3 regions of the Halomonas saccharevitans genome follow, and region 2 is predicted to be linked to each of the others. Evidence: riboswitches for the same ligand, from Rfam matches in the RefSeq annotation. Region 2 holds a riboswitch; each other region holds the start of a gene.
What was found. Region 2 has a riboswitch for thiamine pyrophosphate ahead of thiM (hydroxyethylthiazole kinase). Riboswitches for the same ligand answer to the same signal wherever they lie in the genome.

Region 1 (7,275 bases), on a different contig from region 2:
GCCGGCTTCGTGCCCAACGTCTTCCTGATGCTGGCCCACCGTCCGGCCGAGTTTCGGGCCTTCTTCGCCTACCACGACGCCCTGATGGAGCGGGAGTCCGACACCCTCACCAAGGCCGAGAAGGAGATGATCGTGGTGGCTACCAGCGCCCGCAATCGCTGCCTCTACTGCGTGGTGGCCCACGGCGCCCTGGTGCGCATCTACAGCAAGGACCCGCTGCTTGCCGACCAGGTGGCCATCAATCACCGCACCGCGCCGATCAGCGAGCGCCACCGCGTGATGCTGGATTTCGCTCTCTACTGCGGCCTGGAGGTGGGGGAACTCACCGACGAGTGGGAGGCGCGCCTGAAAACGGCCGGCTTCACCCATGACGACATCTGGGACATCGGCGCCATCACCGCCTTCTTCGGCCTCTCCAATCGCCTGGTCACCCTGACCGGCACCCCGCCCAACGAGGAGTTCTACCTGATGGGGCGGGTGCCGCGGGAGAAGTGATCCGACCGACGTGGTCGCCGTGAATGCGCCGGCGTAGGCTGTTGGCATCCAACATTCGGAGGCCGCATGGCAGCGGAAAGAAAGGCATGGACGGATCACGAGCGTTTGCTGGCGCTATCGCTCTACTGCCGACTGACGTTTGGACAGCTTCACAGTGGACGCCCTGAAGTCGTTGGTTTGGCCGAACGCCTGGGGCGCTCGGCCAACTCCGTGGCGATGAAGCTCACCAACTATGCGAGCCTCGACCCCGAGGTGCTGGCGCTGGGCAAGAAGGGGCTCCCAGGCGCTTCGCAGAAGGATCGCGTGCTCTGGCAGCGCTTCATCACCGACCCGGAAACCGTATCGAGCGAATGCGAGCAGGCCTGGACGCTCGTTAGCGACGAGGATCCGGCATTCGCAGCCGAGCCATCGTCGGGCGAGACGGACTACTCCGGCCAGGACGTGAGGCGCCTTCAGAAACAGCGGGTGGGGCAGTCGCTATTCCGCAAGGCCGTGATGATTCGCTATGACACGCGCTGTGTCATCACGGGACTGCGTCACGAGGACCTGCTGATGGCCAGCCACATCGTCCCCTGGCGCACGCGTCCCGCATCGCGTCTGGATCCCGCCAATGGCCTGTGCCTGAATGCCCTGCATGATCGCGCCTTCGACGGTGGCCTGTTGGCCATCGATGATCAGGGGCGCATCCGCATCGCGCCGGAGCTGATGAGCACCGGAGCAAGCGGGCGGCTCAAGCGCCAACTGTGCGATCTCGATGGCCAGCCGCTGGATCTCACAGTCTCGGCGTTTCCCAACCGCGACTATCTCGCCTGGCACTACCGCGAGTGCTTCCGGCGTTAAGCGCCGTGACCCGCCTCCAATAGCTGCAGCACCGGCGTCAGCTGGCTCTCGTGCAGCAGCAGCACGCTGTCGCCGTCCTCATTCTCGCGGGGCGCCACCACGGCGAACTCGCCCTCCTCGAGGTGGAACTCGTGGATCTCGCGGGGCCCCTGGGGCGTCTGGCAGAGGATCGAACGGTAGGCGTCGTCTTCGCTATAGGTGAGGCGGTGGTAGACCTTGAAGAAGGTGTAGAGGGTCAGGCCCTGTCGGAAGGCGGGCCAGCGCGCGGGGATAGTGCGGGTCTCCTCGTCGAGGGCCTGGCCCTCGGCCTCGGCGGCGGCGATGGCCCGGGCCAGGGGATCGGCCAAGAGCCCGGTGCCGTCGCACGGCAGCGGCTGCCCACCCTCGAAGGCCTGGCGATAGTCGTCGGTCACCCGGCGTAGCGCCGCCAAGGAGTCCAGTCGATGGTCGCTGTGGCAGAGCTCGGCGGGCTCGAAGCTGCCGTTCTGCCAGCCGTGGATGACGCGCAGCACCAGCCGGCCCTCGCGCATCGGTGCCAGGATCAGCGCCTCGCTCGCCATGCGCAGGTGCAGCAGGCGCTCGGTGGCGGCGTTGTCGAAGGCGCTGTAGGGATCGACGAAGATCCCGTGCAGGCGCCCGGGGGCGTGTTCCTTGGCTTCGGTGTAGGGCATCTCGGGGCTCCGGCACGGGTGGTCGTCACGGTGGGGCGACGTTATGATGCCCCTCGATCCTGTGTCTATCGGCCGTTATGGCGCCGGCTTGAGACGCGATCCCACAATCCATTCACTGTCGCCAGGGGAGTCTCGCCGCCGCACGCGTCGGCCGGGGCTGAGAGAGCGCATGGCGCTGACCCTGGAACCTGATCCGGTTCACACCGGCGGAGGAAGTGCGACATGCCTGTCCTGACGTCTGCCGTGCTCGGCGCGGCGCTGCTTTGCTTTGCCTTCCTGGGCCTCAAGGCCCGCCGGGCCGATGGCCCCCTCGACGACTACGTCACCGCGCGCAACTCCCAGAGTGCCTCGACCCTGGGGCTCTCCTTCCTTGCCTCGGGGATGGGCGCCTGGATCCTCTTCGCGCCCCCCGAGATCGGCGCCTTCGTCGGCCCGCTGGCGCTGGCCGGCTATGCCGTCGGCTCGGCGTTGCCGTTCATCGTGCTGGGACTCTATGGCCCGGCGATCCGCCGCCACCTGCCGGAGGGGCGCAGCATCGGCGAGTTCGCCGAGGCCTGCTACGGGGCCGGGGTGCGGCGCTGGGTGTCGCTGGTCTCCGTGCTCTACATGGCCTGCTTCCTGGCCGCGGAGCTGACCGCCGTCGGGGCCATCACCGCGCTGCTCTCCGAGGTGCCACCGGCGCTGGTGGTGATCGGCGTGGCGATCTCCACGCTGCTCTACACGGCAGTGGGCGGGCTGCGGGCGAGCCTTGCCACCGACCGCTGGCAGGCCTGGCTGCTGGTCGCCCTGCTGGCGCTGGTCGGCGGGGTGGCGCTTGCGCGCCTGCCCGAGATGCCGGTGGCGGCGGCCCTGCCGTCGATCCCGGCCGGTGACGCCCTCGCCGTGGCGCTAACCCTGGTGATCGCGGTGACGGCGGCGAACCTCTTCCATCAGGGCTACTGGCAGCGGGTATGGGCGGCCCGGGACGACCGTGCCCTGGGCCGCGGCGCCTGGCTCGGCGGCGGCATCACCGTGCTGGTGGTGATGGTGATCGGCGGGCTCGGCATGCTGGCCGCCATGGCCGGCGTGGCGCTGGGCGAACCGCCGATTCCCTTCTTCGCGCTGCTCACCGAGGCGCCGGGATGGCTGGCGCTGCCGGCGCTGGTGCTGGCGGTCACCCTGGTGGCCTCCAGCGTGGATACCCTGCAGAACGGCATCGCCTCTCTGGTGGTGGCGGGGTCCGGTCGGCGCGGCCTCTCCATCGGCGCGGCGCGCCTGGCCACCGTGGCGCTGATGGTGCCGGTGGTGATCGTGGCGCTGCAGGGGCTCTCGGTGCTGCGCCTGTTCCTGATCGCCGACCTGCTCTGCGCGGCCATCGTGGTGCCGGTGCTGCTGGGCCTCTGGTCGCGGATGAGCGCCACCGCTGCGGTGGCCGGCGGCGTGTCGGGCATGCTCGGCGCCATCCTGCCGGGCTGGGTGGCCCAGGGCAGCCTCGCGGCCGGCGTGCTGGCGGCGAGCTTCCCCGGCAGCATTCCGACCCTGCCGCCGTTTCTCGGCGCGCTGCTGCTCTCGAGCCTGGTCAGCCTGCTGATCGCCGGGCTCCGGCCGGCGAGAAGGGCGCGTGCTGCCTGAGACGTTGCCACTTCGCGGGAGGGCGCCCACCCTGAGAGGGTCGATCCGCGTTCTCGAGGAAACGCCCCATGCCCGTCTGGTCACCGCTGCGCCTAGGGGCGCTCGTGCTGTTCGGGCTGCTGGCGGGCTGTGCCGCCGGTCCCGATTGGCGTGCGGAGCTGGCCGACCGCGACCCGCGCGACACCCGCTGCCTGGTGCAGCTGGCGGCCTTCGATGCGGCCGTGACCGAGGCCGGGGTGGCCGATGCCGGGGCGGCGCGGGTCGCCGGCTTCCCCTACCTGCGTGTCGACCGCCTGCTGGCCAGCTTCGATGACGAGCTCGACAGCCCCGCGGCCTTCGCCGACTGGGTGACCCGGATGCGCGAGTTGGACGGCGAGGCGCGCGCCATCGAGGCGGCCAACCTGCCGGCGTCCCAGCGGGAGGCGCTGTCGTCAACTCCCGGCGCAGCCCCGGCCCTCAATGCCTGCGCCACGCGCCTGATGGAGCGTGAGCTGCTGGCCGAGCAGGGCGCCGGACCGGCCCGCGAGCGGCTGCGCTCGGCGGTCGAGGCCCCCGACCACTACCTGACCTGGCGCCGGGCACTGGGGCTCTATCCCCTGACGCGCCTCGGTCTTGCCCTCGGTTACAACCGCTGGAAGGCGGACTATCTGGACACCTTCGAGGCACCGTTCGCGACGCTGCCGGCCGAGGCGCCCCTGGTGCGCTATGCGCCGCCCACCGGCGAGCTCCTTGATGCCGCCGTCGCGGCGCGGTGGCTGCGCGAGGCGCCACGAAGCCCGCTCGGCTTCGTCGAGCTCGATCGCCAGGCGCTGCTGCGCCTGGCGGCGCATCATGCCCCGGTGTTTCTCGTCGAGACCCAGGGGCATGACGACCGGTTCGGCGCGCCCTACTGGTTTGCCGGGCCCGAAGGCCCCTTGCCGCTCGTCGACACCAACCGTCCCGTGGCCGACGTGCGATTGAGCCATACCCGCTTCGAGGGCGAGCTGCTGCCCCAGCTGGTCTACACCCTGTGGTTCCCGGCGCGCCCACGGCAGGGCGCGCTGGACCTGCTCGGCGGCCGCCTCGATGGCCTGGTGTGGCGCGTCACCCTCGACGAGCGGGGGCGAGCGCTGATCCACGACAGCATCCATCCCTGCGGCTGCTATCATCTCTTCTTTCCCGTACCGCCCCTCGAGCGCGTCGCGGTGGCCGCGGACGCGGACCTGCGCGAGGCGCCGCTGACGCCCATCGAGGCTCCCCGCATGGCGTCGGGGCAGCGGCTCGCGGTGCGCGTCGCCGCCGTCAGCCATTACGTGGAGCACCTGGGCGTGGCGGACCCCGGCGTCGACGTAGCCGAGGCGCGCCGCTACGCGCTCAAGGCGGTGTCCTCGCCGCCCGACCATGGCCGGCGATCCCTGGCGCTGCCCGGGGGCGGACGGCGCAGCCTCTATGGTCCGGAGGGTCTGGTGTCGCATACTGGGCGCCTCGAGCGATTCCTGCTGTGGCCATCGGGCATCCTGAGCCCCGGCGCCATGCGCCAGTGGGGAACCCATGCCACCGTTTTCGTTGGCCGGCGCCACTTCGATGACCCTCGGCTGTTCGAAGTGGCCTTCGCGCGGCCGGCCTCGTCCTTCGCCGCGTCGAGTGACGCTGCCGAGCCCCATGACCACCCCCGGGGGGAACCCCGATACGACAAGAGGATATCCGACCATGAGTGACACGCCTGACGATCCCCGTCGCCGCCATTCCGCCCCGGTCGTGGACGGCGTCGGCAAGTCCGCCAGCCGCGCCATGCTCCGGGCGGTGGGCTTCACCGACGCCGACTTCGCCAAGCCCCAGGTGGGCATCGCCTCGACCTGGAGCAACCTCACCCCCTGCAACAGCCACATCGACGAGCTGGCTCGCCGGGCCAGCGACGGCGCCGATGCGGCCGGCGGCAAGGGGGTGATCTTCAACACCATCACCATCTCCGACGGCATCGCCAACGGCACCGAGGGCATGAAGTACTCGCTGGTGTCCCGGGAGGTGATCGCCGATTCCATCGAGACGGTGGCCGGCTGTGAGGGCTTCGATGGCCTGGTGGCCATCGGCGGCTGCGACAAGAACATGCCGGGCTGTTTGATGGGGCTGGCGCGCCTCGATCGCCCCAGCGTCTTCGTCTACGGCGGCACCATCCTGCCGGGCGAGGGCCACACCGACATCGTCTCGGTGTTCGAGGCCATGGGCGCCCACTCCCGCGGCGACATGGACCTGATCGAGGTGAAGCAGATCGAGGAGACGGCGATTCCCGGTCCCGGCTCCTGCGGTGGCATGTACACCGCCAACACCATGGCCTCGGCCATCGAGGCGCTGGGCATGAGCCTGCCGGGCAGCTCGGCGCAGAACGCCGTCTCCCGCGACAAGCGCGACGACTGTCATGCCGCCGGCAAGGCGGTGCTCGCGCTGCTCGAGCGCGACATCAAGCCCTCCGACATCATGACGCGCCAGGCCTTCGAGAACGCCATCACCGTGGTGATCGCGCTGGGCGGCTCCACCAACGCCGTGCTGCACCTGATCGGCATGGCCCGCACCATCGGCGTCGAACTGTCGCTTGCCGACTTCACCGCCATCGGCAAGCGCGTGCCGGTGGTCGCCGACCTGCGCCCCAGCGGCCACTACATGATGAGCGAGCTGGTGGCGATCGGCGGAATCCAGCCGCTGATGAAGATCCTGCTCGACGCAGGCCTCTTGCACGGCGACTGCCTGACCGTGACCGGCCAGACGCTCGCCGAGAACCTGGCCGACGTCGCGCCGTATCCCGATGACCAGCAGATCATCGCCCCGCTGGATCGCCCGGTGAAGGCGGAGAGCCACCTGCGCATCCTCTTCGGCAACCTGGCCCCGGAAGGCTCGGTGGCCAAGATCACCGGCAAGGAGGGCACGCGCTTCTCGGGCCGCGCCCGGGTGTTCGGCTCCGAGGAGGAGGCCCAGGCGCGCATCAACGACGGCACCGTGGTGGCCGGCGACGTGGTGGTGATCCGCTATGAGGGTCCCAAGGGCGGCCCCGGCATGCGCGAGATGCTCACGCCCACCTCGGCGATCATGGGTCGCGGGCTCGGCAGTGAAGTGGCGCTGATCACCGACGGGCGCTTCTCAGGCGGCAGTCACGGTTTCGTGGTAGGCCACGTCACGCCTGAGGCCTTCGACGGCGGCCCCCTGGCGCTGGTGGAAGACGGCGATGCGATCACCATCGATGCCGAGGCCGACACCATCGACATCGCGCTCTCCGACGAGGAGCTGACGCGCCGCCGCGCCGCCTGGCGCCAGCCGGCACCGCGCTACACCCGCGGCGTGCTGTCGAAGTACGCCCGCACGGTGAGCTCGGCCTCCACCGGCGCGGTCACCGACCTGCCGGAGTGAGGCACGCGCCGGGCCGCTGAGCCCGTTATCCGCCAAGACGCCCCGGCCGGTATGGTCGGGGCGTTCTCGTCATGGGGCTTCCTGCTAAGGGGCGCAGGTGCGAAAGCCGGCCAGCACGTCGTGGCGATCCGGGGTGAAGAGGTTGCGGTAGGCGGTATGGATCAGCCGCGAACGGGTGGCCCAGGCGCCACCGCGCAGCACGTAGCGCCCCTCCTGGAACCAGGGGGCGGAGTAGTCGCGGTAGAGCTCGGGCGCGAAGCCCGGGAAGGGGGCGAAGGGC
Region 2 (7,275 bases):
TGAAGGGCGACGAACCCTTCGATGCGGTGATCCTCGACCTGGGCCTGCCCGGGCTCGACGGCATGCAGGTGCTCGAGGCGGTGCGCCGGCGGGGGAACCGCGTGCCGGTGCTGGTGCTGACCGCCCGGGACGGCATCGATGATCGCATCGCCGGCCTGGACGCCGGCGCCGACGACTACCTGATCAAGCCCTTCCAGGTCGACGAGCTCAAGGCGCGCCTGAGGGCCCTGCTGCGCCGCAGCCAGGGACAGGCCAGCAGCGTGCTCGAGGCGCGCGGCATCCGCCTCGACCCCGCCACCCACAGCGTCAGCTGCCGGGAAACGCCCGTGCCGCTGTCGCGGCGCGAATTCGCCCTGCTGCAGGAGTTCCTCAGCCATCCGGGGCGGGTCTTCACCCGCGACACCCTGACCCGCCTGGTCTATGGCTGGGACGAGGAGGTGGAGAGCAACGCCATCGAGGTCCACGTGCACCACCTGCGCCGCAAGCTCTTCCCCGAGCTGATCCGCACCGTGCGCGGCATCGGCTACGTGATGGACAAGCCCTCCTCATGACCTCGATTCGCCGCCGCACCCTGGGCGTGGTGCTGCTGGTATTCGGCCTGAGCATGCTGGTGATCGGGCTGACCAGCTATCGCGACGCCGCCCACGAGGTGGAGGAGCTCTTCGATGCCAGGCTCGCCCAGAACGCGCGGCTGCTGGAGGGGCTGGTGGGCGCTCCGCTCCCCGAGGATCAGCGCCGTGAACTGCTGGCCAGCATCGGCACCGCGCTGCAGCGCGGTGACGATACACTGGGCCCAGTGGTGCGCCACCCCTACGAGAGCAAGCTGATCTTCCAGGCCTGGGGTGGCGAGACCCTGCTGCTGCGCTCTGCCGAGGCCCCCGAGGCCCCGCTCACGACGCTGCGCAACGGCTTCGGCAGCGCGCGCCTCGATGACTACGAGTGGCGGGTCTTCGCCCTGGACGCCCCGGGCAGCCCGCGGCGGGTGCTGGTGGCGGAGCGCGAGGACGTGCGCGGCGAGCTGGTCACCGCCATCGCCCTGCGCACCCTGATGCCGGACCTGCTGGGGCTGCCGGTACTGGGCCTGCTGCTGTGGTGGGCCATCGGCTGGGGCCTGCGGCCGCTGTCGCAGCTGGCCGAGCAGATCCGCAGCCGCAACCCCCAGAACCTGCAGCCGTTGATCATGCACCGGCTGCCCCGTGAACTGGAGACCATCGCCGGCGCCCTCAACCGGCTGCTCGAGCGGATCCGCACCCTGCGCGCCCGGGAGCAGCGCTTCATCGCCGACGCCGCCCATGAACTGCGCACGCCGCTGGCCGTGCTCGACCTGCACGCCCAGAACGCCCTGGCCGCCGACGATCCCGAGGATCGTCGCGAGGCGCTGGACAAGCTGCGCGGCGGCGTGGCCCGCGCCACGCGGATGGTCTCGCAGCTGCTCACCCTGGCCCGCCTCGAGCCCGAGCAGGAGGGCAATGGCCAGGGGCGCGAGATCGCGCTGCTGCCCGAGGTGCGCGAGGCGCTGGCCAAGCTGATGCCGCTGGCCGTGGAGGGTCGCCAGGAGCTGCAGCTGGAGGCCAACGAGGCGTCGGACTGGCGGCTGGAGGTGGAGCCCGGCGCCATCGATACACTGCTGCAGAACCTGGTCGGCAACGCCCTGCAGCACTCGCCGACAGGGGCCCTGATCCGCATCGTGCTCACCGCCGAGCATGACGCCGTGACGATCGACGTGGAGGATCAGGGACCCGGCATCCCGGCAAACGAACGCCATCAGGTGCTGGAACGCTTCCACCGTGGCGGCCCGGGCGCCGGGGCCGGCCTGGGGCTCTCCATCGTCGACCGCCTGCTGCAGCGCCACCACGGCCGGCTGCGGCTCGGCGACGCCCCGGGCGGCGGCCTGAGCGTCACGGTTACGCTGCCGAGAACGCAAGGCGGGACGTAACGCCGCCGCCCTGGGTCGCTGGCGGCGCCGAGCCCACGACGACGGTCGATCGAGGTGCCGCTGGTCGGGGCCTCAGGTCTTCTCGGACGCGCGCCCGGCCAGGTCAGGACGCGTCTCGTAGGCCACGTCATGATCGCTCAGATAGTCGCGGATCAACTGCCTCACCACCTGGGAAGGCGTCAGGTCCTGGGCCGCACACAGCTGCTCGAAGGCGCGCTTCTTGTGCGGGTCGATCAGCAGGGTCAGGCGTGCCGTCTTCTTTTCCATGACAATTCTCCAGAGCATTACCATCAAATGTTAATGCTCGCCGCCTTGCGGGGCAACGGCGCTGACGCCTTTGTCGACAATGCTAATGACATGTTAATGTCGTTAACATGCCTGATCGGCTCGACCTTCAAGGAGGATCCTCAGCATGGCACGCCACCGACCGTCCCTTCCCGGCATCGCTACCGGCCTGCGCGCGGCCTGGCGAGACGGCTACGGCCTGGACGACCTGCGCCGCGACATCCTGGCCGGACTGACCGTCGGCACCGTGGCCGTGCCTCTCTCCATGGCGCTGGCGATCGCGACCGGCGTTCCTCCCCAGCACGGGCTCTACACCGCGATCGTCGCCGGCGTGCTCATCGCGCTGACCGGCGGCTCACGCTTCAATGTCTCGGGCCCGACGGCGGCCTTCGTGGTCATCCTCTTCCCCATCGTCCAGCAGTACGGACTGGGCGGCCTGCTGATCGCCTCGATGATGGCCGGCATGATCCTGGTCGTCCTCGGCATCACCGGCATGGGTCGCCTGATCCAGTACGTGCCCTACCCGGTGGTACTCGGCTTCACGGCGGGGATCGCGGTGGTGATCGCGGTGCTTCAGCTGCCCGATTTCCTGGGCCTCGAGGTCGGCCAGCTGGGCGAGCATTTCATCGACAACCTCGGGCAGATCGCGATCTCGTTGCCGACCGTGGAGCCTATCGAGCTGGGGGTCGGCCTCTTCGCCCTGGGGGTCATGCTGCTCTGGCCGCGCCTGGGGCTGCCGCTGCCCGCGCCGCTGGTGGGCCTGGTCGCCGGTGCCCTGGCCGCCTTCGCCATCAACCACTGGCTGGCCGGGTCGGGCGCGGAGGTGGAGACCATCGCCTCACGCTTCACCTGGGAGGCCCAGGGCGAGACGGGCAGCGGCATTCCTCCCATCGCACCGAGCTTCATCGCGCCCTGGCGGCTGCCCGGTGCGGATGGCGAGCCGCTGGCGGTGGATTTCGCGCTGATTCGCGCCCTGCTGGGCCCTGCCTTCGCCATCGCCCTGCTGGGGGCGATCGAGTCGCTGCTGTGCGCGGTGGTCTCGGATGGTCTGACCCGGACCCGGCACGACCCCAACGCCGAGCTGATCGGCCAGGGGCTCGGCAACCTCGTAGCGCCACTGTTCGGCGGCATCACCGCCACGGCGGCCATCGCCCGCACCGCCACCAGCATCAGAAGCGGCGCCCGCTCGCCGATCGCGGCGGTGGTCCACGCCCTGGCGGTGCTGCTGGCGGTAGTGGCCCTGGCGGACCTGCTGGGACGGGTGCCGATGGCCGCCCTGGCGGCGCTGCTGTTCATCGTCGCCTGGAACATGAGCGAGGCCCGACACGTTCTGCACACCCTGCGCTCGGCCCCGCCGGGGGACGTGGCCATTCTCGTGACCTGCTTCACCCTGACCGTGCTCTTCGACATGGTGCTGGCGGTGGCCATGGGCATGGGGCTCGCCGCCGCGCTGTTCATCCGGCGCATGGCGCTGCTGACCGAGACCCAGCGCGTCGACGGCGAGCCCCATGCCAGCATCGGCGTACTACCCGACGAGATCGCCCTCTACGACATCAATGGTCCGCTGTTCTTCGGCGCCGCCGAGAAGGCGCTCACCTCGCTGCACCGGGTGGACCCGAAGGTGCGGGTGGTCATTCTCGACATGCACGACGTGCCGAGCATGGATGGCACCGCCATCGTCGCTCTAAAGGCGCTGATCGACACGATGCACCGTGAGGGGGTCGCCCTGGTGCTGGTCGGCCTGCCGACACGGATCCTCGTCAAGCTGCGCCGTGCGGGCATTCGCCGGGCGGCCGGGCGGCTGAGCTGGTGCAGGGAGCTGCAGCACGCCCGAAGGTCGGCCCAGCGCTGGCTCGACCGAGCCGCCTGACGCGCGAACGCCCCCTGACACGCACTGGTCATCTCTTCTTAAGCGGTCGTTAAGACGCCCCCCGTAGCGTCAGGGGGGCTGGGGCCGATGTTCGGCCCGGCCACCCCCAGGAGACACGACCATGCAAACGATCACCCAGAATGCCATCCCGGTGAGCCCGCGACAGGCCGGCCAACTGATCGTCGCGGGCCTGCTGCTGCTGATCCTCGGCGCGCTGCTGATCGGCTGGCAGCCGGTAGCCGTGCCCCTCGAAGTGGTCGCCCTGGGGGCGTCGGGCCTGGTGCTGATGACGCCGGGCATGAGCCGGCAGCATGAGGTCATGGAGGCCCTCTACAGCCTGACCCTGGCCAGCCTGATCACCCTGGCCGGCATTCAGCTGCTGGCCTGATGCGCGGCCTTTACAGTCGCGCGGACGACAAGGATAGTGGGGCCTGACGACGGGGGCGCCGCGGCGAGCAGGCCGCAGCTGAGATGCACCCTTGGAACCTGACCCGGACAATGCCGGCGTAGGGAGTCGTGCAGCGCCGGCCTCCCGTCGACCTGCACCTCCCCCGCCGGGGAGGCCCCATGCACCACATCGATCCCGCCGCGCACCTGGCCCGGGTGCGCGAGATCCGCCCGCTGGTCCACAACATCACCAACCATGTCGCCATGAACAGCATGGCCAACGTGCTGCTGGCGATCGGCGCCTCGCCGGCCATGGTCCACGCCCGCGAGGAGGCCGCCGAGTTCACCGCTCTGGCCGGCGCCCTGACGATCAACATCGGCACCCTCTCGCCCCACTGGGTCGAGGCCATGGAGGCCGCCGCGCTGGCGGCCGGAGAGACGGGGCGCCCCTGGGTGCTGGATCCGGTGGCGGTGGGCGCCACGCGCTATCGCCGCGAGACCGGCGCGCGACTGCTGGCGCTCTCGCCGACCGTGATCCGCGGCAACGCCTCGGAGATCATCGCCCTGGCGGGCGGCGCCGGCGGCGGACGCGGCGTGGACAGCACCGACCCCGCCGAGGCGGCCCTCGCGGCCGCCCGTCGCCTGGCCGAGCGCACCGGCGGCGTGGTGGCCGTCACCGGCGAGGTGGACCTGGTCACCGACGGCCGGCGACTCGCCCGGGTGCACGGCGGCCACCCGCTGATGCCCCGAGTCACCACCCTGGGCTGCGCGCTGACCGGCGTGGTGGCGGCCTTCCTGGCCGGCGCCGACGACTCCTTCGAGGCGACGACGGCGGCGCTGGCCGGCTACGCCGTGGCCGGCGAGCTCGCCGGCGAGGTGGCACGCGGCCCCGGCAGCTTCGCGGTCGCCTTCCTCGATGCCCTCTATCACCTGGATACCGAGGCCCTCACCGAGCGGGCCCAACTGGAGGTTGCCGATGCACCCTGATCTCTCGCTCTATCTCGTCACCGACGGCGGACTCTGCGCCGATCATGGCCTGGAGGAGACCGTGGTCGCCGCGGTCCGGGGCGGCGTGACCCTGGTGCAGCTGCGGGACAAGCACGCCACTGATGCCGAGATGATCGACCAGGCCCGCCGCCTCAAGGCGGCGCTCGAGGGCACCGGCGTGGCGCTGATCATCAACGACCGGCTGGAGGTGGCGCTCGCCTCGGGTGCCGACGGGCTGCACATCGGCCAGGACGACGGCGACGTGGCCCGGGCCCGGGCCGCACTCGGCCCCCAGGCGATCCTAGGGCTCTCGGTGCAGACCCACGAGCAGCTCGCCCGCCTCGACACGAGCGCCCTGGACTACCTCGGCCTGGGTCCGGTGTTCGCCACCCCCAGCAAGCACGACCACGCCGAGCCGCTGGGCTTCGACGGCCTGGCCGCCCTGGTGGCGGCGAGCCCGCTGCCGAGCGTGGCCATCGGCGGGCTCAAGGTCGAGCATGCCGAGGCGGTGCGCCAGGCGGGCGCCGGTGGCCTGGCGGTGATCTCCGCCATCTGCGGCACCCCGGACCCCGAGGCCGCCGCCCGCGCCTTCCCGCGCCGCTGACGACGCACCCCATATGATGATGTGCCCCTTCAGCATGACGCCCCTCTCGGGGAGGGGCGTCGTCGTGACGAGGGGCAGGCAAATCAGTGCGCCAGCATGTCCCGCACGATGCCGTCACCGTCCAGGTGCGAGGGATAGTAGGTCGGCCAGTGCACGACCTCCTCCAGCAGTGCCTCACGATCGTCACCACAGTAGAGGTGGAAGTGGTCCGCGTCGGTCGGGGTGATAGCATGGTCGCTGAACTGGATATAGCGCGGTAGCGCATCGCCGCCGGCTTCGAGCTCGAAGACGTATCTCACGCCTCGATTGCCGGCTGCGTAGGTCAGAACCTCGTAGCCGTCGTACGCGTAGTCGCCGGACCTCGCCTGGCCATTCTCGTGGAAGGTGACGGAATTCCCGTCGATCACGAGGCGATCGACGTCAGTCCGATAGCCCCTGTCGTAGTACTGCTTGATCTCTTCGGCCGTTTTCTCGGCGCTCCGCTCTGCCTTGTGGGCCTGCACCTCATCGAGGGTGCCATCCTGCAGGTAGGGGTAGAGCGACTGCCAGTCGCCTGCCCAGTCTGACAGTGACCGGTCCTCGATCTGGCTGTCCTCGAAATACCCGGCGTAGACGTCCTCATCATGGTCGTGCGCATGGTCGTGGTCGTGATCATGACTGTGGTCGCTGGGCGATACCTCGTTGGCGGCGCAGCGCGTCACGCCCTCGGCCAGCCCACGCAGCAGCTGTGAATAGAGGCCGGCCCCGAGCGGCAGATCGACGCCCAGGGGATCGATGACGATCGAGGTCTCGACCTCGGTGCCCTCGAACACGCTCTCGACCAGCGCCGGGTTGTATTGCGGCTCGCGGAACACGCATTGCACACCGAGCTCGGCGACGCGTTCCTGGATCTCGCGGACGCGTGCCGGGCTCGGGTCGGAGGCATCGCCCAGGGAGATTGCCCCGGCCGCCGGCACGTCGAAGCGGTTCTCGAAGTACTGATAGGCATCGTGGAAGACGATGAAACGCGTTCCACGGTCATCCGCGAGGTGGTCGTCCAGTTCGTCGATCAGGGCCTCCAGCTCGGCCTGCCCCTCGGCCGCATTCCGACGATAGGTGTCGGCGTTGCCGGGGTCGAGATCGGCCAGCGACCCGGCGATGGCCTCGAGCCAGGCCTGGGCATTCACCGGATCGAGCCAGCCATGGGGGTCCACGCCGTCGTGGGCA
Region 3 (7,275 bases), on a different contig from region 2:
ACCGCGTCACCCTGGGGCGAGGCGCTATCGTCGCCCTGCTGGCCGGCACCCTGGCCGATCCGGATCTGCTGGCCCGCTCCGCGTTTCCCCTCGCCATCCTGGCCCTGCTGGCCCTGCTGCTGGACGGCGTGGATGGCTGGGTCGCCCGGCGCACGTCCACCCAGAGCGACTTCGGCGCCCGGTTCGACATGGAGCTCGATGCCTTCTTCATCCTCGTGCTGTGCCTGGCGCTACTGCTGCTCGACAAGGCAGGCCCTTGGGTCCTGGCCATCGGCGCCATGCGCTACGCTTTCGTTATTGCCGGGCTCAGGATGACCTGGCTGACCGAACCGCTGCCGGAGAGTCGCCGCCGCAAGGCGGTATGCGTCTGGCAGGTGGCCGCCCTGATGATCGCCCTGCTGCCCGTGACCGGCACCACAGCGGCGAGCTGGCTGGCGGGCAGTGCGCTTTTGGCCCTCAGCTGGTCGTTCATCACCGATATACGCTGGCTGTATCGCCGCGCCTCGGCGTGATGGCCACAGGACGGCAAGACCCCGTGCCCCTGATCCCTGACCCTAGCCCCCCGGAGGATGCCCCCATGCCCACGCCTCGCCACCCGACACCCTGCTCCCCCCTGCCGATCGCTACCGGACTGGTCCTGACGCTGGGCGTCCTCACGACGCCCATGGCCAGCGCCGAGCCACATACCTACGAGATCGATCCCGACCACTTCTCCATCGGCTTTCTGACCGAACACATCGGCTACGCGGATACCCTCGGCATGTTCCTGGAGGGTCGTGGCGAATTCGTCTATGACGAGCAGACGCAGCGGCTGCACTCCGGCAGGGTCGAAATCACGGCCGACAGCGCCTTCACCAATCACGACGATCGCGACGACCACCTGCGCAGCGATGACTTCCTCGACGCGGGGCGTTACCCGACCATCGTCTTCGAGGCCACCGGCCTCGAGACGCACAGCGACCGCCAGGGCACTCTCGAGGGCGATCTGACCCTGCTGGGCGAGACCCACCCGGTGACTCTGGAGGTCACGCTCAACAAGGCCGCGACCTACCCCTTCGGCCACGAGCAGCACACCCTGGGGCTGTCGGCACGCACCACCCTCCAGCGCAGCGACTGGGGAATGACCTACGGGGTCGACAACGGCCTGGTCGGCGACGAGGTGGAGCTGATCCTCGAGCTGGAAGCCATTCGGCAGTAGCCGACTCCCACCGCAGGCAGGCTGGTAAATCTCCGCCAGAATGCTACAGTCAAGGCTTCGCTTGACGGGGTGCCGGTAGAGCCGGCTGAGATGGCGCAGGGTATCGAGAGTCTGTCGCAACAGACTCGAGACACCGAGCGCTGGTCCCGTGAACCTGATCCGGCTAGTACCGGCGTAGGAATCAAGCGGTGACCAGCGCCATCTCGGCACCTTCCCCGGTCACCCTCTCCCGCCCCGCTTCCGGATCGCCCTCAGACCGGAGACAAGATGGGCTACCGATTCGACGATCTCACCGCGGCCTGCCAGGACGACTGGCGCGCCTACATCGAGCACGACTTCGTTCGCCGGCTCGGCGACGCCACCCTCGAGGAAGGCGCCTTTCGCCACTACCTCCAGCAGGACTACCTGTTCCTGATCCATTTCGCCCGGGCCTATGCCCTGGCCGCCTACAAGAGCCGCGACCTCGGCGAGCTACGTCACGCCTTCGACGGCTTGAAGACCATCCTCGACGTCGAGCTGGGGCTGCACGTGGACTACTGCCGCGCCTGGGGCATCTCGGAGCAGGACCTTTCGCGCCTGCCCGAGGCCCGCGCGACGCTGGCCTACACCCGCTACGTGCTGGATACCGGCCACCGCGGCGACCTGCTCGACCTGCACGTGGCGCTGGCCCCCTGCCTGGTCGGCTACGGCGAGATCGCCCAGTGGCTCAACGGCCGCGCCACCACGGTGCGCGGCGACGCGAATCCCTATGACGCCTGGATCGCCATGTACGAGAGCGAGGCGTTTCAGCAGGCCATGGCGGACGAGCGCGCCTGGCTCGACGCCCGCCTGGCGGAGGTGACGCCGGCGCGCTTCGCCGAGCTTACCGCGGTGTTCCGCGACGCCACCCGGCTCGAGATCGACTTCTGGCAGATGGGGCTCGACCAGCGCCTCTGAGCTGGCCCCAGCTGTCATCCCGGGCTGGTTCTGGTCAGGCCGCCCACCCACGGGATAGAAGGGGAATCGCGAGATTGCCCGACCACCAACGCTTGACGGGGCGCCGTTGATGACGGCTGAGACCATGCGCTTGCCAGCATGGATCCCGTTGAACCTGAACTGGCTAGGACCAGCGTAGGGATCAAGCGACAGGCCGCACGCCCCGGCACCGTGGCCCCTGTCCTTCCCGCCTGTGTCCTCCCTGAACAAGACCCCGACAATCCAAGGGAGAACACCATGAGCAAGACCGCCCATTTCCTCGCCGAGAGCGCCCGCGTCGACGAGGCCGCCGTAAAGCCGCTGCCCGGCTCGCGCAAGATCTACGTGGAGGGCTCGCGCCCGGACATCCGGGTGCCGTTCCGCGAGATCAGTCTCTCGCCGACCAGGACCTCCGGTGAGGACGAGGCCAACCCGCCGCTGCTGGTCTACGACACCTCCGGCCCCTACACCGACCCCGAGGCCGAGATCGACCTGCGCCGGGGCCTTGCCGAGCTGCGCCGCGACTGGATCGAGGAACGCGGCGACACCGAGCGCCTCGACGGCCCGACCTCCGACTACGGCCGGCGCCGGGCCAACGACCCGATGCTTGCCAACCTGCGTTTCGATCTGACCCGCACGCCCCGTCGGGCACGCCGTTCAAAAGATGGCAAGGCCGTGAACGTCACCCAGCTCCACTACGCCCGCCAGGGCATCGTCACCCCGGAGATGGAATTCATCGCCATTCGCGAGAATCAGCGCCGCCAGGCGCTGGGTACTGCGGAGGTCGAGCGCATCCTCGGCCACCAGCACGCCGGCCAGGGCTTCGGCGCGCGCCTGCCGGAGGAGATCACCCCGGAGTTCGTGCGCGACGAGGTCGCCGCGGGTCGGGCGATCATCCCCTGCAACATCAACCACCCGGAAACCGAGCCGATGATCATCGGCCGCAACTTCCTGGTGAAGATCAACGGCAACCTCGGCAACTCGGCGGTCACCTCCTCCATCGAGGACGAGGTCGACAAGATGACCTGGGGCATCCGCTGGGGCTCGGACACCATCATGGATCTCTCCACCGGGCAGAACATCCACGAGACCCGCGAGTGGATCATCCGCAACGCCCCGGTGCCGATCGGTACCGTGCCCATCTACCAGGCGCTGGAAAAGGTCAACGGCGTGGCCGAGGACCTCACCTGGGAGGTGTTCCGCGACACCCTGATCGAGCAGGCCGAGCAGGGCGTGGACTACTTCACCATCCACGCCGGCGTGCTGCTGCGCTACGTGCCGCTGACCGCCAAGCGTGTCACCGGCATCGTCTCCCGGGGCGGGTCGATCATGGCCAAGTGGTGCCTCTTCCACCACCAGGAGAGCTTCCTCTACACCCACTTCGAGGAGATCTGCGAGATCTGCAAGCAGTATGACGTCGCCTTCTCGCTGGGCGACGGCCTGCGCCCGGGCTCGGTGGCCGACGCCAACGACGAGGCGCAGTTCGCCGAGCTCGAGACCCTGGGCGAGCTGACCCGCATCGCCTGGCAGCACGACGTCCAGGTGATGATCGAGGGGCCGGGCCACGTGCCCATGCACCTGATCAAGGAGAACATGGACAAGCAGCTCGAGGCGTGCGACGAGGCGCCCTTCTACACCCTGGGGCCGCTGACCACCGACATCGCACCGGGCTATGATCACATCACCTCCGGCATCGGTGCTGCCATGATCGGCTGGTACGGCTGCGCCATGCTCTGCTACGTGACGCCCAAGGAGCACCTGGGCCTGCCCAACAAGGACGACGTCAAGACCGGCATCATCACCTACAAGATCGCCGCCCACGCCGCCGACCTCGCCAAGGGGCACCCGGCCGCCCAGCGCCGGGACAACGCGCTCTCCAAGGCGCGCTTCGAGTTCCGCTGGGAGGACCAGTTCAACTTAGGGCTAGACCCGGATACCGCCCGCGAGTACCACGACGAGACCCTGCCCAAGGACTCCGCCAAGGTGGCGCACTTCTGCTCCATGTGCGGGCCGAAGTTCTGCTCGATGAAGATCAGCCAGGAGGTCCGCGATTCGTTCTTGAAGCGCGAGGCCAAGGAGAAGGGCCTCGACGGCGACCCCGAGTGGGTAGAACGAGAGACGGTAGAGCGTGGCATGCAGGAGCAGGCCGAACGGTTCCGCCAGGAGGGCGCCGAGCTCTACAAGGAAGTCTGACGCGACGCCGCGACTGTCGCTGTTCCGGACGGTCGCCGGCTCCCCTCACACACTCGAACGCCCCCGCCGGCTGTCCGGCGGGGGCGTTTTTCGTGGTGTCGTGGCGAACCGTAGACGCGGCGTGTCGCCACCCGATCAGAAGTGGAACGTCATCCCGACGCTCGCGGCATCGAAGGTGTAGCTCGATTCGTCCAGGTAGCGGACGTAGTCGGCCCCGAGGGCCAGATTCGGTGCCACGTCGAACGCGGCGCCGCCGCCCCAGGAGAAACCGCTCTCTTCCTCGATATCGACATCCACCTCGGTGAAGCCGGCCAGACCGTAGAGGCGGAAGTCCGGGGTGATCGGCAGGATGCCCTTGGCGTAGGCGCCGGCGAGGTAGTCGAGCTCGACGGGACCGTCGGAACCGCCGCCGCCGAGGTGGCCTTCCAGGGCGAAGTAGTCGTTGAAGGCCACGCCGCCGCGCAGGCGCAGGCCGGTGCTGTCGGCGCTGCCGGAGCCGCGATCAGGATCCAGCTCCCAGAACAGGGCATCGCCACCCAGATAGGGGCTCGGGTCGTAGTTCATGACGCTGCTCTGAGCCAAGGCGCTGGTGCCGGCCAGCAGCAGGGCCGCGGATACCGCAGAGATCGTAAGGGTCTTCATGGCAGGCCTCCAGTTAGAAAACACTGTTTTCATACACGACTTCATTCTGGCCCAGCTTAGACCAAGGTGCAATGCTCACCTCGAGGTGACGGCAGCGGCGTCACGCAAAGAATGAGAAGCGCCTGCGTCGCCGTCTCGCGATCCACGTCACTGTTTCTCGCCTCGCAACGTGTTAATTTCGCGAGAATAAGGCGCCGTGCCCGTGCGCTCACAGTCGATCGCACGCCCCGCGCCACTCGATACAGAAGGATGTGCCATGAACGACCCGGTACTGGTCATCAACTGCGGTTCCTCGTCGATCAAGTACGCCCTGGTGCCCGCCTCGCCCGGCGCGCCCCGCCTCTCCGGCCTGGCCGAGCGCCTGGGCAGCGAGGATGCGCGCCTGACGGGCGTCGATAGCCAGGGCCGCTCGTTCTCGCGGCCGCTGCACGGGGCCGGCCACGCCGACGCCATGGCGGAGATCCTCGAGGGTCTCGAGGGACAGCATCCCGTGGCGGTGGGGCATCGCGTCGTCCACGGCGGCGAGCGCTTCACCCGCGCCACCCGCCTCGATGCCGCCGCGAAGCGCGCCATCGAGGCCACCGTGGCCATGGCGCCGCTGCACAACCCGGCCAACCTGGAGGGCCTCAAGGCCACCCAGGCGCTGTTCCCCGACCTGCCCCAGGTCGCGGTCTTCGATACCGCCTTTCACCAGACCCTGCCCCCGCGGGCCTATCGCTATGCGCTGCCGGAATCGCTCTATCGTCGCCACGGCATTCGCCGCTACGGCTTTCACGGCAGCAGCCACGCCTACGTGAGCGCGCGGGTCGACACCCTGAGCGAGCGCCGTCATGGCGGCTGGCTCATTGCCCACCTGGGCAACGGCTGCTCCACCTGCGCGGTGTGGCAGGGGACGAGCGTCGACACCAGCATGGGCCTGACGCCGCTGGAGGGCCTGGTGATGGGCACCCGCAGCGGCGACGTGGACCCCGGCCTGCACGCCCACCTGGCTCGTCAGCTGGGCTGGTCGCTCGAGCGCATCGACACCCTGCTCAACAAGGAGAGCGGGCTGTTGGGCCTCTCCGGGCTCTCCAACGACATGCGCCGCCTGCACCAGGCCGCCGCCCAGCACCACGCGGGCGCCGAGCTTGCCATCGAGGTATTCTGCTATCGCCTGGCCAAGTCGCTGGCGGGACTGACCTGCGCCCTGCCGCGCCTGGATGGCATCGCCTTCACCGGCGGCATCGGCGAGAACGACAGCGAGGTGCGTGCCCGGGTGGTCGAGCTGCTGCGCCACTTCGGCCTGCGCCTGGACGCCAGGGCCAATGCCGATACCGTGGGCGGCCGAGAGGGCCGCATCGATCTCGCCGAGGACGGCCGCACCCCCCAGCTGTGGGTCATACCCACCGACGAGGAGGGACGCATCGCCGAGGAAACCCGCCACCTGCTTCAGGAAGAGTCCACCCCCCATGACCCAAATTGAGCGCCCGAATGAGCGGCCGAGTGAGCGCCGTCCCGATCCCCGCAACCTGCTGCTGGTGCCCACCGACAGCGGCGTCGGCCTGACCTCCGCCTGCCTGGGTCTGATCCGTGCACTGGACACCCTGGGGCTCAAGGCCGGCTTCATGAAGCCGTTCCGCCAGGACGAGATCAACGGCCAGGGGCCCGATCGCTCCTGCGCCCTGGCCGCCAGCACCCTGGGCCTCGACCCGCCCGCGCCGCTGCCCCAGGCGCGGCTCGAGCGCCTGCTGCGCGAGGAGCGCGTCGACGAGCTGATGGAAGAGGCCGTGGAGCGACATGCCCGGGTCGCCTTGCCGGAGGCGGGCGACGCCCCGGAGCTCGTGGTCATCGAGGGGCTCGCCCCCAGCCCTCACAGCAGCTATGCGAGCCGGCTCAACGAGGCGCTGGCCCACGCGCTCAATGCGCGGGTCATCCTGGTGGCCGACGGCGACCTGAGCGACCCGCGCGACCTGGCGGAGCGCCTGGACCTGCACGCCCAGCCCTTCGAAGGCGTCGACTCCCCGCGCACCCTCGGCTGCATCCTGATGCGCCTGCGACCGCTGCCCGACGACGAGGCCACCGCGCCGCCGGCGGCGCCCGAACTCACCACCGGACTCGACGACCCGCAGCTCGCCAGCCTGCGCCACCACCTGCCGGCGCTGGACGGCGACCGTTTCCGCCTGATCGGCGCGATCCCCTGGCACGCCAGCCTCTCCGCTCCCCGGGTGCTGGACGTCGCCCGGGCCCTTCAGGCGCGTATCCTGCATCAGGGCGAGGCCGACCGTCGCCGTGTGCTGGGCACCAGCCTG

Region 1: linked by a shared signal. The riboswitch ahead of RSO68_RS08555 (sodium:solute symporter) and the one ahead of thiM (hydroxyethylthiazole kinase) in region 2 are both predicted to bind thiamine pyrophosphate.
Region 3: linked by a shared signal. The riboswitch ahead of thiC (phosphomethylpyrimidine synthase ThiC) and the one ahead of thiM (hydroxyethylthiazole kinase) in region 2 are both predicted to bind thiamine pyrophosphate.

What each region holds. Positions count from the first base shown of each region.
Region 1 covers NZ_JAVXUR010000003.1:106,551-113,825, forward strand. The annotation lists gene RSO68_RS08540 (peroxidase-related enzyme) at 1-495, shown strand, start outside; gene RSO68_RS08545 (HNH endonuclease) at 562-1,335, shown strand; gene RSO68_RS08550 (hypothetical protein) at 1,332-2,006, opposite strand; TPP riboswitch at 2,120-2,239, shown strand; gene RSO68_RS08555 (sodium:solute symporter) at 2,229-3,617, shown strand; gene RSO68_RS08560 (hypothetical protein) at 3,686-5,314, shown strand; gene ilvD (dihydroxy-acid dehydratase) at 5,307-6,995, shown strand; gene senA (selenoneine synthase SenA) at 7,080-7,275, opposite strand, start outside.
Region 2 covers NZ_JAVXUR010000002.1:460,005-467,279, reverse strand. The annotation lists gene RSO68_RS07620 (response regulator transcription factor) at 1-551, shown strand, start outside; gene RSO68_RS07615 (ATP-binding protein) at 548-1,936, shown strand; gene RSO68_RS07610 (CopG family transcriptional regulator) at 2,009-2,203, opposite strand; gene dauA (C4-dicarboxylic acid transporter DauA) at 2,349-4,091, shown strand; gene RSO68_RS07600 (hypothetical protein) at 4,213-4,479, shown strand; TPP riboswitch at 4,521-4,621, shown strand; gene thiM (hydroxyethylthiazole kinase) at 4,659-5,465, shown strand; gene thiE (thiamine phosphate synthase) at 5,455-6,069, shown strand; gene RSO68_RS07585 (metal ABC transporter solute-binding protein, Zn/Mn family) at 6,153-7,275, opposite strand, start outside.
Region 3 covers NZ_JAVXUR010000001.1:1,044,328-1,051,602, forward strand. The annotation lists gene RSO68_RS04840 (CDP-alcohol phosphatidyltransferase family protein) at 1-512, shown strand, start outside; gene RSO68_RS04845 (YceI family protein) at 578-1,198, shown strand; TPP riboswitch at 1,254-1,396, shown strand; gene tenA (thiaminase II) at 1,466-2,134, shown strand; TPP riboswitch at 2,221-2,332, shown strand; gene thiC (phosphomethylpyrimidine synthase ThiC) at 2,411-4,345, shown strand; gene RSO68_RS04860 (outer membrane beta-barrel protein) at 4,481-4,987, opposite strand; gene RSO68_RS04865 (acetate/propionate family kinase) at 5,244-6,449, shown strand; gene pta (phosphate acetyltransferase) at 6,436-7,275, shown strand, end outside.